Regions from separate parts of the Methylobacterium sp. ap11 genome, predicted to be linked through region 1. Evidence: riboswitches for the same ligand, from Rfam matches in the RefSeq annotation. Region 1 holds a riboswitch; the other holds the start of a gene.
What was found. A riboswitch is a leader RNA that binds a small molecule or an ion and turns the genes downstream of it on or off. The one in region 1 is predicted to bind cobalamin.

Region 2: another riboswitch for cobalamin. It lies ahead of BMX97_RS21870 (TonB-dependent receptor); the one in region 1 lies ahead of BMX97_RS19075 (TonB-dependent receptor).

Annotation. Positions count from the first base shown of each region.
Region 1 is NZ_FOEB01000013.1:39,899-44,069, reverse strand. It holds gene BMX97_RS19080 (ABC transporter substrate-binding protein) at 9-1,223, opposite strand; cobalamin riboswitch at 1,442-1,643, shown strand; gene BMX97_RS19075 (TonB-dependent receptor) at 1,908-4,043, shown strand; gene BMX97_RS19070 (PepSY domain-containing protein) at 4,055-4,171, shown strand, end outside.
Region 2 is NZ_FOEB01000017.1:35,250-39,420, reverse strand. It holds gene BMX97_RS21870 (TonB-dependent receptor) at 1-1,611, opposite strand, end outside; cobalamin riboswitch at 1,869-2,078, opposite strand; gene BMX97_RS32295 (hypothetical protein) at 2,389-2,904, shown strand; cobalamin riboswitch at 2,996-3,195, shown strand; gene BMX97_RS21865 (TonB-dependent receptor plug domain-containing protein) at 3,317-4,171, shown strand, end outside.

The DNA.
Region 1 (4,171 bases):
CGTCCCGCCTACTTCACCAGCGGGCAGCCGCCCTCGGCCATCGGCCGGAACGCCTGGTCGCCCGGCACGGTGTCGAGGAGCTTGTAGTAGTCGTACGGGCCCTTGCTCTCGGCCGGGCTCTTCACCTCGTACAGGAACACGTCGTGCACGGCGCGGCCGTCCTGGCGCACGGTCACGGTGCCGAAGAGCGGATCGTTGATCGGCTTCTCGCGCATCGCCGCCACGACCTTCTCGCCCTCGATCGTGCCGGCGTCGCGCACCGCCCGCAGGTAGGCCAGGGTCGAGGAATAGACGCCGGCGTGATTCTCGGTCGGCATCCGGCCGTTCATCCGCTCGGCGAAGCGCTTGGCGAAGGCGCGGGTACCGTCGGTGCGGTCCCAGTAGAAGGCGCTGGCGAGCTGGAGCCCCTGCGCCGCCTTGAGGCCCAGCGCATGGGTATCGGAGAGCTGCACGAACAGGGCGGCGAGCCGCATCTGGGGCATCAACCCGAACTCCGCCGCCTGCTTCACGGCGTTGATCATGTCGGCGCCGGTATCGGCGAGCGCCAGCACCTGCGCGCCCGAGCCCTGGGCCGAGAGCAGCGGCGAGGCGAAGTCGCCGGCATTGAGCGGGTGCTTGGTCGATCCCTTCACGGTGCCGCCGACGGCCTTCAGCGCCACGGTGGCGTCGCGCTCCAGCGCGTGGCCGAGCGCGTAGTCGACGGTGACGAAGTACCACGACTTGCCGCCGCGGCCGGCGACGGCGCGCGCGGTGGCCGAACCCTGCGCCCAGGTGTCGGACACCCACTGCACGGTCGTCGGCGCGCAGGCCTTGCCGGTGAGGTCGGAAGTGAGCGCGCTCGAGGCCAAAGCCACCCGGTGGCGCTCGCGCATCAGGTTCGCGACCGCCAGCGCGACCGCCGAGTTCGGCAGGTCGACGATGGTCGAGACGCCCTCCTGGTCGAGCCAGCGGCGGGCGGTGGCGAGCCCGATATCGGGCTTGTTCTGGTGGTCGGCCGAGACGACCTCGACCTTCAGCTCGCCGGCCTCCTTGGCGAAATCCTCCACCGCGAGCTGCGCGGCCGTGACCGAGCCGGTGCCGGCCTGGTCGGCGAAGGGCCCGCTCATGTCGCTGAGCACGCCGACCTTGATCGGCGCCTTGGAATCCTGCGCCAGCGCGGAGGTGCCGAGCGCGAGCGACAGGGCGAGGCCGGCGAGACCGGCGGCCCGAGAGCGGAACGACATCGGGGGATCCTCCCAGGGAGCTTTTGTCAGATCTTGTTCGCGGCCCGATCGAGCCGTTCGGGCCTCTGTATGTCAGGGGTGCGGGGCGGCGTCGATGCGGGATCGCGCGGCGTGGTTGAGAAAGCCGGGGGTTGCATCGGCGGTGTCCGTCGCGCCGTCCGTTATCGCCTTCCGCGTCGCTCGCGCGTCGACGACGGTTGCTCCTTCGTTGCCGAATGGCTAAGCTTTACGCCGACGGTTCCCTCCGGGGATCAAAAGGGAACGCGGTGAGGGTTCGCCCGAAGCCGCGGCTGCCCCCGCAACTGTAAGCGGCGAGCCTTCCATCACTCATGTCACTGGGGACCCGACACGGTTCCTGGGAAGACGATGGCAGGCGACGACCCGTGAGCCAGGAGACCTGCCGTCAGCCGTGGTCACACGCGAGCACGTCGGGCGGGGTGTCCTGATGGGTGTCGGGACGGGGGCGAAAGGTCCCCGTTGCGCCGTCGTTCGCGGTGACGTGCCACAGCCGCGTCCCGTCCCGCCATGTCCCCCGCCGTCCTCCCCCGATCCGCTGATGCGGCGCGCCCTCTGCGCGCCGTCCCGTCACGGCGACGGACCGGATGGCGAGAATGTAACTTTATAACGTTACATTTTTGGATGAGTCCATTACGGACGGTGCGCACGCCTCCTCCGGAAACCCGCATGTCTCCCCGTCGCGCCCGCCGCCTCGCTCCCGTCGCCGTCCTCGCCGCCCCGCTCCTCGCCGCCGCGCCCGCGGGCGCCGAGGACCTGCCCCTCGATGCCATCGACGTGGCGGGCGGGCGGAACCGGGAGGTCGCCGCTCCCGGCCTCAACCTCGCGACGCCCGCGCGCTCCGGCAGCCGGCTGGGCCTCACCCCGCTCGAGACCCCGGCGAGCCTCGACGTCATTTCCGGCGAGACGATCCGGGCCCGGGGCCAGAACACCGTCGAGGAGGCGGTGACCCAGAACGCCGTCGGCATCACCAGCGTCGCCGCCCCGGGCAACGGCAACCTCTCCTTCGCCAGCCGCGGCTTCGTCGGGCCGAGCTCGGTGCAGCAGCTCTACGACGGCACGCGGCTCTATGTCGGGGTCGGCACCGTGACCTTCCCGTTCGACACCTGGTCGGCGGAGCGGATCGAGGTTCTGCGCGGGCCCGCCTCGGTGCTCTACGGCGAGGGCGCGATCGGCGGGATCATCAACGTGGTGCCGAAGAAGCCGGTCTTCACCGCCCTCGGCGAGGCGCGGGCGGCGATCGGTTCCGACGGCGTGGCGCGGCTCGCCCTCGACAGCGGCGGGCCGGTCGGCGAGGACCTGGCCTACCGGATCAACCTCAGCGGCAACCGGGCCGACGGCTGGGTCAAGCCCGACGGCGACTTCCGCAACCTCGCCCTCTCGGCGGCGATGACCTGGCAGGTCACGCCCGACCTGAGCGTCACGCTCTCGCACGACCTCGGCTACAACGAGCCGACCCGCTACTGGGGCTCGCCGCTCGTCGGCAACCGGGTGCCCGACCGCCTGCGCTTCATCAACTACAACATCCGGGATTCGCAGATCGCCTGGTTCGACAACTGGACGCAGCTGCGCACCGAGTGGAACCCGAGCGCCGACATCACGGTGCGCAACACCGCCTACCGGCTCTCGACCGAGCGGCACTGGCGCGACGTCGAGCAATACACCTACCAGCCGGCGACCGGCCTGATCGGCCGCAGCGACTACATCGAGATCCTCCACCACGAGGAGCAGATCGGCAACCGCCTCGACGCGACGCTCCGGAGCAGCCTGTTCGGCTTCAAGACCACGACGGTCGTCGGCTTCGACGTCAACTACATCGCCTTCCGGCGCGACAGCAACGCGCCGTTCGGCGGCGAGAGCACGGTCGATCCGTTCAACCCGGTCCCGGGCACCTTCATCAACGTCGCGGGCACCCGCACCGACATCGTGTCGCGGACCCGCCAGGCCTCGGTCTTCGCCGAGAACCGGCTCGAGCTGTCGCCCCAGCTCGCCCTGGTGACGGGGGTGCGCTACGACGCCCCGACGGTGGCGGTGAGCCGGCCGCTGGCCGGCAGCCGCTTCGAGAAGACGTTCGATTCGACGAGCTTCCGGGTCGGCGCCGTCTACACCCCGGTGCCGGACTTCGCGCTCTACGCCCAGTACGCCACCGCCGCCGATCCGCTCGGCAGCCTCATCACCACCAGCGTCCCGCAAGCGCAGTTCCAGCTCGCCACCGGCGAGCAGGTCGAGGCCGGCGCCAAGGGCCTGTTCGACGGCGGGCGCGGCGAGTGGACGGTGGCGGCCTACCACATCGCCAAGGACAACCTGCTCTCGCCGATCCCCGACCGGCCGACCGAGGTGGCGCAGGTCGGCAGCCAGTCTTCCCGCGGCGTCGAGGTGGCGCTGGCCTACCAGCTCTCGGACGCCTGGCGCATCGAGGCCAACACCGCCCTGCTCAGGGCGCGTTACGACAGCTTCTCGCAGAACACCGATGCGGGCCTGGTGTCGTTCGCCGGCAAGGTCCCGGTCGACGTGCCCCAGCGGGTCACCAACGTCTGGCTCAGCTACGCCTTCGCGCCGGGCTGGGTGGCGCGGCTCGGCGTCAACGATGTCGGGCCGGTGTTCAGCGACTTCGCCAACACGGTGAAGCGGCCGGCCTACACGCTGGTGAACGCGACGCTCGACTGGCAGGTCACCCCGACCTCGCGCCTGTCGCTGCGCGGCTACAACCTCACCGACCAGATCTACGCGGTCTCGGGCAACACCAATTCCTGGCTGCTCGGCCGGCCGCGCTCGGTCGAGCTCGCCTACCACGTCGTGTTCTGATGCGCGGCAGGGTGGCGAAGGCGGCCGTCAAGCGGCTGAAGCGGTGGCTGCATCTCGGCCATCGCTGGCTCGGCATCGCCACCGGGCTCCTGATCCTCCTCTGGTTCGGCTCCGGCCTGGTGATGCTG
Region 2 (4,171 bases), on a different contig from region 1:
CCCAGTAGAAAGCTTGAAGCCGGCCAGCGACTGGTTGAGGGTGATCAGGCTGTTCACCGGATCGGTAGCCGTGCTGTACTGGGCGTAGAGGGCCGTATCCGGCGTCGAGTTGTAGACGAGGCCGAACCGGTAGCCGAGCGAGCGGTAGGTGCGCTCGAACTGCGCGCCGGAGCGCAGGTCCTCGCGCTGAAGCGTCGGCAGGTCGAAGCGCACCCCCGTCACGAAGGACAGGCGATCGGTGAGCACCAGGCGGTCCTCGGCGAAGACCGAGGCCTGCCGGGTCGACGTCTGGTAGGCCGGGCTCGCCCGCCCGTTGACCGGGAAGAAGCCCGGGTCGTAACCCACGAGGGGGACGCTGGACGTCTGCTCGTCGAAGGTGAAGTTGTTGGTGTGACGGAACCCGATGTGGTTGACGTCGAACCCGGTGACGAACTGGTTTGGCAATCCGAGCAGGTTGCCCTTGAACGTTGCGTCGAGTCGGTTACCGATCTGCTCCTGGCTATGGTAGATCTCGGTGAAGGCCGAGCGATCGACGAGACCGGTGCCGCGATTGAAGGCGTATTGCTCGACGTCGAGCCAGTGCCGGCTGGAGGTCAGCCGGTAGGCCGTGTTGCGCACCGTGATGTCGGCGGAGGGCGACCACTCGGTCTTCAGCACGGTCCAGTTATCGGCCCAGGTGATCTTGGCGTCGCGGACGTTGTAGTTGTTGAACCGGATCCGATCGAGGATGCGGCCCTCGACCAGCGGCGTGCCCCAGTAGCGCATCGGCTCCTGGTAGCCGAGATCGTGCGACAGCGTGACGGCGAGGTCGGGGCTCGGCTGGAACAGCAGCGCCGCCGAGACCGCGAGGTTGCGGAAGTCCCCGTCCGGACGGACCCAGCCGTCGGACCGGTTGCCGCTGACGTTGAGGCGGTAGGCGAAGGTGTTGCCGAACTCGGCCTGACCGATCGGGCCGCCGGAATCGAAGGCGAGCCGCGCGGCGGCGTCGGTGCCGATGACGGCACGGGCGGCGTTGATCGGGACGAAGGTCGGCTTCTTCGGCACGATGTTGATCACGCCACCGATGGCGCCGTCGCCGTAGAGCACCGAGGATGGGCCGCGTAGCACCTCGATGCGCTCGACGTTCCAGGTGTCGAACGGGAACGTGACGGTGTTGGCCCCGACGTAGAACCGGGTGCCGTCATAGAGTTGCTGGATCGAGTTCGGGCCGGCGAAGCCGCGGCTCGTGAAGGCGCCGTTGCCGTTGCCCGGTTCGGCGATCGTGGTGATGCCGGTCGCGTCCTGCGTCAGGGCCTCGGCGACCGTGTTCTGCCCGCGCAGGCGGGCGGTGTCGCCGGAGACGATGTCGACGCTGGCGGGCGTCTCGAGCGGTGTCAGGCCGAGCCGGCTCGCGGCCCGGTCGGGTGTGCGCAGGTTCAGTCCGACCGGCGCGGCGCGCGTGAGGCTGACCCCACCTTCCCCCGCGATCTCGATCTGATCGAGGGCGACGATGTCCTGAGCGGCTGCGGTTCCGGCCAATCCGGTGCTGGCCAGGAGCGTCAGGGCGAGCGTACCGGGCGGCACGACGCGGGCGAGGACCCGACGATAGGGTTGGGAGGGAGTGGAGGGCATCGGTCTCGCTTCGGCATCCCACGTAGGCCTTCCGCTGTCGGGACATGGTCGTCCGACGGCCCGGGCGCGGACGGTCGAGGTCGGGCGTGATGACCTGTGAACGGCGCGTGATCGTGTCGTGGAGCGGGACATGCGGAGCGAAGGTCGCGGGCGCGCTTGCAGTGGCACGTCACCGCGAACGAGGCCTCGAACCGTCATCCCGCGACAGGATAACGGCCTTCGGACACCCGTCAGAACACCCCGCCTGACGCGTTTCGCGTGTGACCACGGCTGACGGCAGGTCTCCTGGCTCGCGGGTCACTGCCACTCGTCGTCTTCCCAGGCGCGAGGACCCAGTGACATGATGACGAGGAGGCTCGCCGCTTACAGTTGCGGGGGCAGCCGCGGCATTGGCCAGGGAGGAAGCCCCGTCCTCACCGCGTTCCCATTTTGATTCCCGAGGGGAAACCATCGTAGATCGTGATAGCCGAGTGGGCCGTGCGATCAATACGATGTTTCAGTCTGCTGTGAGATGTATCAAAAAAAGCACACGCATCGGATGCTAACGAGCGGCAATTCCGAGCATCGGCCATGCACACCATTTATGGACCCCCAAGGGCGGGCGAATAACAACCTTGGATTTCGGCTGCGACTGTCCGCATGACTGCCAAAGCATGCCGTGGCACTTCAGGACACGGACCGCACGGGGCCGCTTGCAACTATAGGAATTTCGATTGTGATTTGCGACGATATTGGAAAACCTCTGCAACAAGCGATTTGCTATATCGGAACGCTGTAATGTCCCAGAATGAAAATCCGATAAAACGCCAGGTTTTTGGATGGCACAGCCTGCAAATCGAGACATTCGACGATGGAGCGATATTCGCAACGTTCAAAGCCACAGACCCGTTGACGCTGAACATTGCCTCACGTCGCAAAGACGCGCATTTTCGAATCAGAGCCTGTTTCAAAAGACACAAGCCGACTGATCTTGACGACGATGATAGCCTGCGCGCAGTCTTTGCTCCAAGATCCAAATCATCGCGTGGAGCGCTTGTGCATGATCTCTGCCAGATCATAGACGATATCACCTACTTGAGCCTCACTCCTAAAATGGTCTGTGAGTCACTCGGCATAACGTCCGCCCAGCGCGAAACGATGACGCGCGATGGATTGTTGAGGTCGTCAGGCCAAGCCAGCTTCCAATCCGACAACCGAGTCGGTTATTACAAGCTCTATTCGCCACACAGTGTCAGAGAGATCATACTCGGCGAGCAGCGTTCCGCGATCCCACCGGCAGACACCCAGGATTGACGAAGCCTAGCCCCAACGGCTGCCGGATGCGGCCATCACGCAACAACGGGGCGGTTCCCGCAGGAACACGATTGACCGGACTTGGCCGGGATGGGAGGACTAGCGTGACGGTTCCCTTCCGGGGGACGAGAAAGGGAATGCGGTGAGGCGCGAGCCGAATCCGCGGCTGCCCCCGCAACTGTAAGCGGCGAGCCTTCCACCACCTCACGTCACTGGGTGCTTGCGCCTGGGAAGACGGTGGCAGGCACTGACCCGCGAGCCAGGAGACCTGCCGTCAGCCGTGGTCACACGCGAAACGCGTCAGACGGGGTGTTCTGATGGGTGTCCGAAGGCCGTTATCCTGTCGCGGGATGACGGTTCGAGGCCTCGTTCGCGGTGACGTGCCACTGCCGTCTCCCGAGGCTCGAAGCCCGTGTCCCGTCTCGTCTGCCCCGCCCTCCGGCGCGTGCTCGCGCTGTCCTGCGCGGCCCCCGGTCTCCTCTGCGCGCCCGCTCTCGCGCAGCAGGTCGCCGCTCCCTTCGCCGATGCCCCACCTGCGCGTGACGGGACGATCGCACTCTCCGAGATCACCGTCTCGGCCACCGGCGTCCCGACGCCGATCGCCACCACGGGGTCGAGCGTCACCGTGCTCACCTCGGACGTGCTTCAGGCACAACAGGTCCGCACGGCGCCGGACGCTCTCCGGCAGGTGCCGGGCCTCAACGTCGTCCAGACCGGCGGCGCGGGCGGCCAGACCTCGGTGTTCATCCGCGGCACCAACTCCAACCACGTCAAGGTCCTGATCGACGGCATCGACGTCAACGACCCCTCGACGCCGAACCGCTCCTTCGACTTCAGCCAGCTCCAGACCGAGGATCTCTCCCGCCTCGAGGTGCTGCGCGGGCCGCAGAGCGGCCTCTACGGCGCCGATGCCATCGGCGGCGTCATCTCCTTCGTGACCAGGCGCGGCGAGGGCCCGCCGAAGGTCACCGCCTTTGCCGAGGGCGGATCGTACGGCACCTTCAATCAGGGCGGCCGGCTGTCGGGCGCGTCGGGCATCTTCGACTACTCGTTCTCCGTGCAGCACCTGCGCCAGGCGGCCCTGCCGGTCACGCCGTTCGACTTGCTGCCGCCCGGCGTGCCGCTGCGCACCGCCTTCACCGACATCAGATCCGTCTCGACCAAGCTCGGCGCGCAGCTCACCGACACCTTCCGCCTGAACACCGTCTTGCGCTTCTCCGACAGCGCCTATCTCGACCAGGCCGATGGCGGCTTTCCCTATCGACCG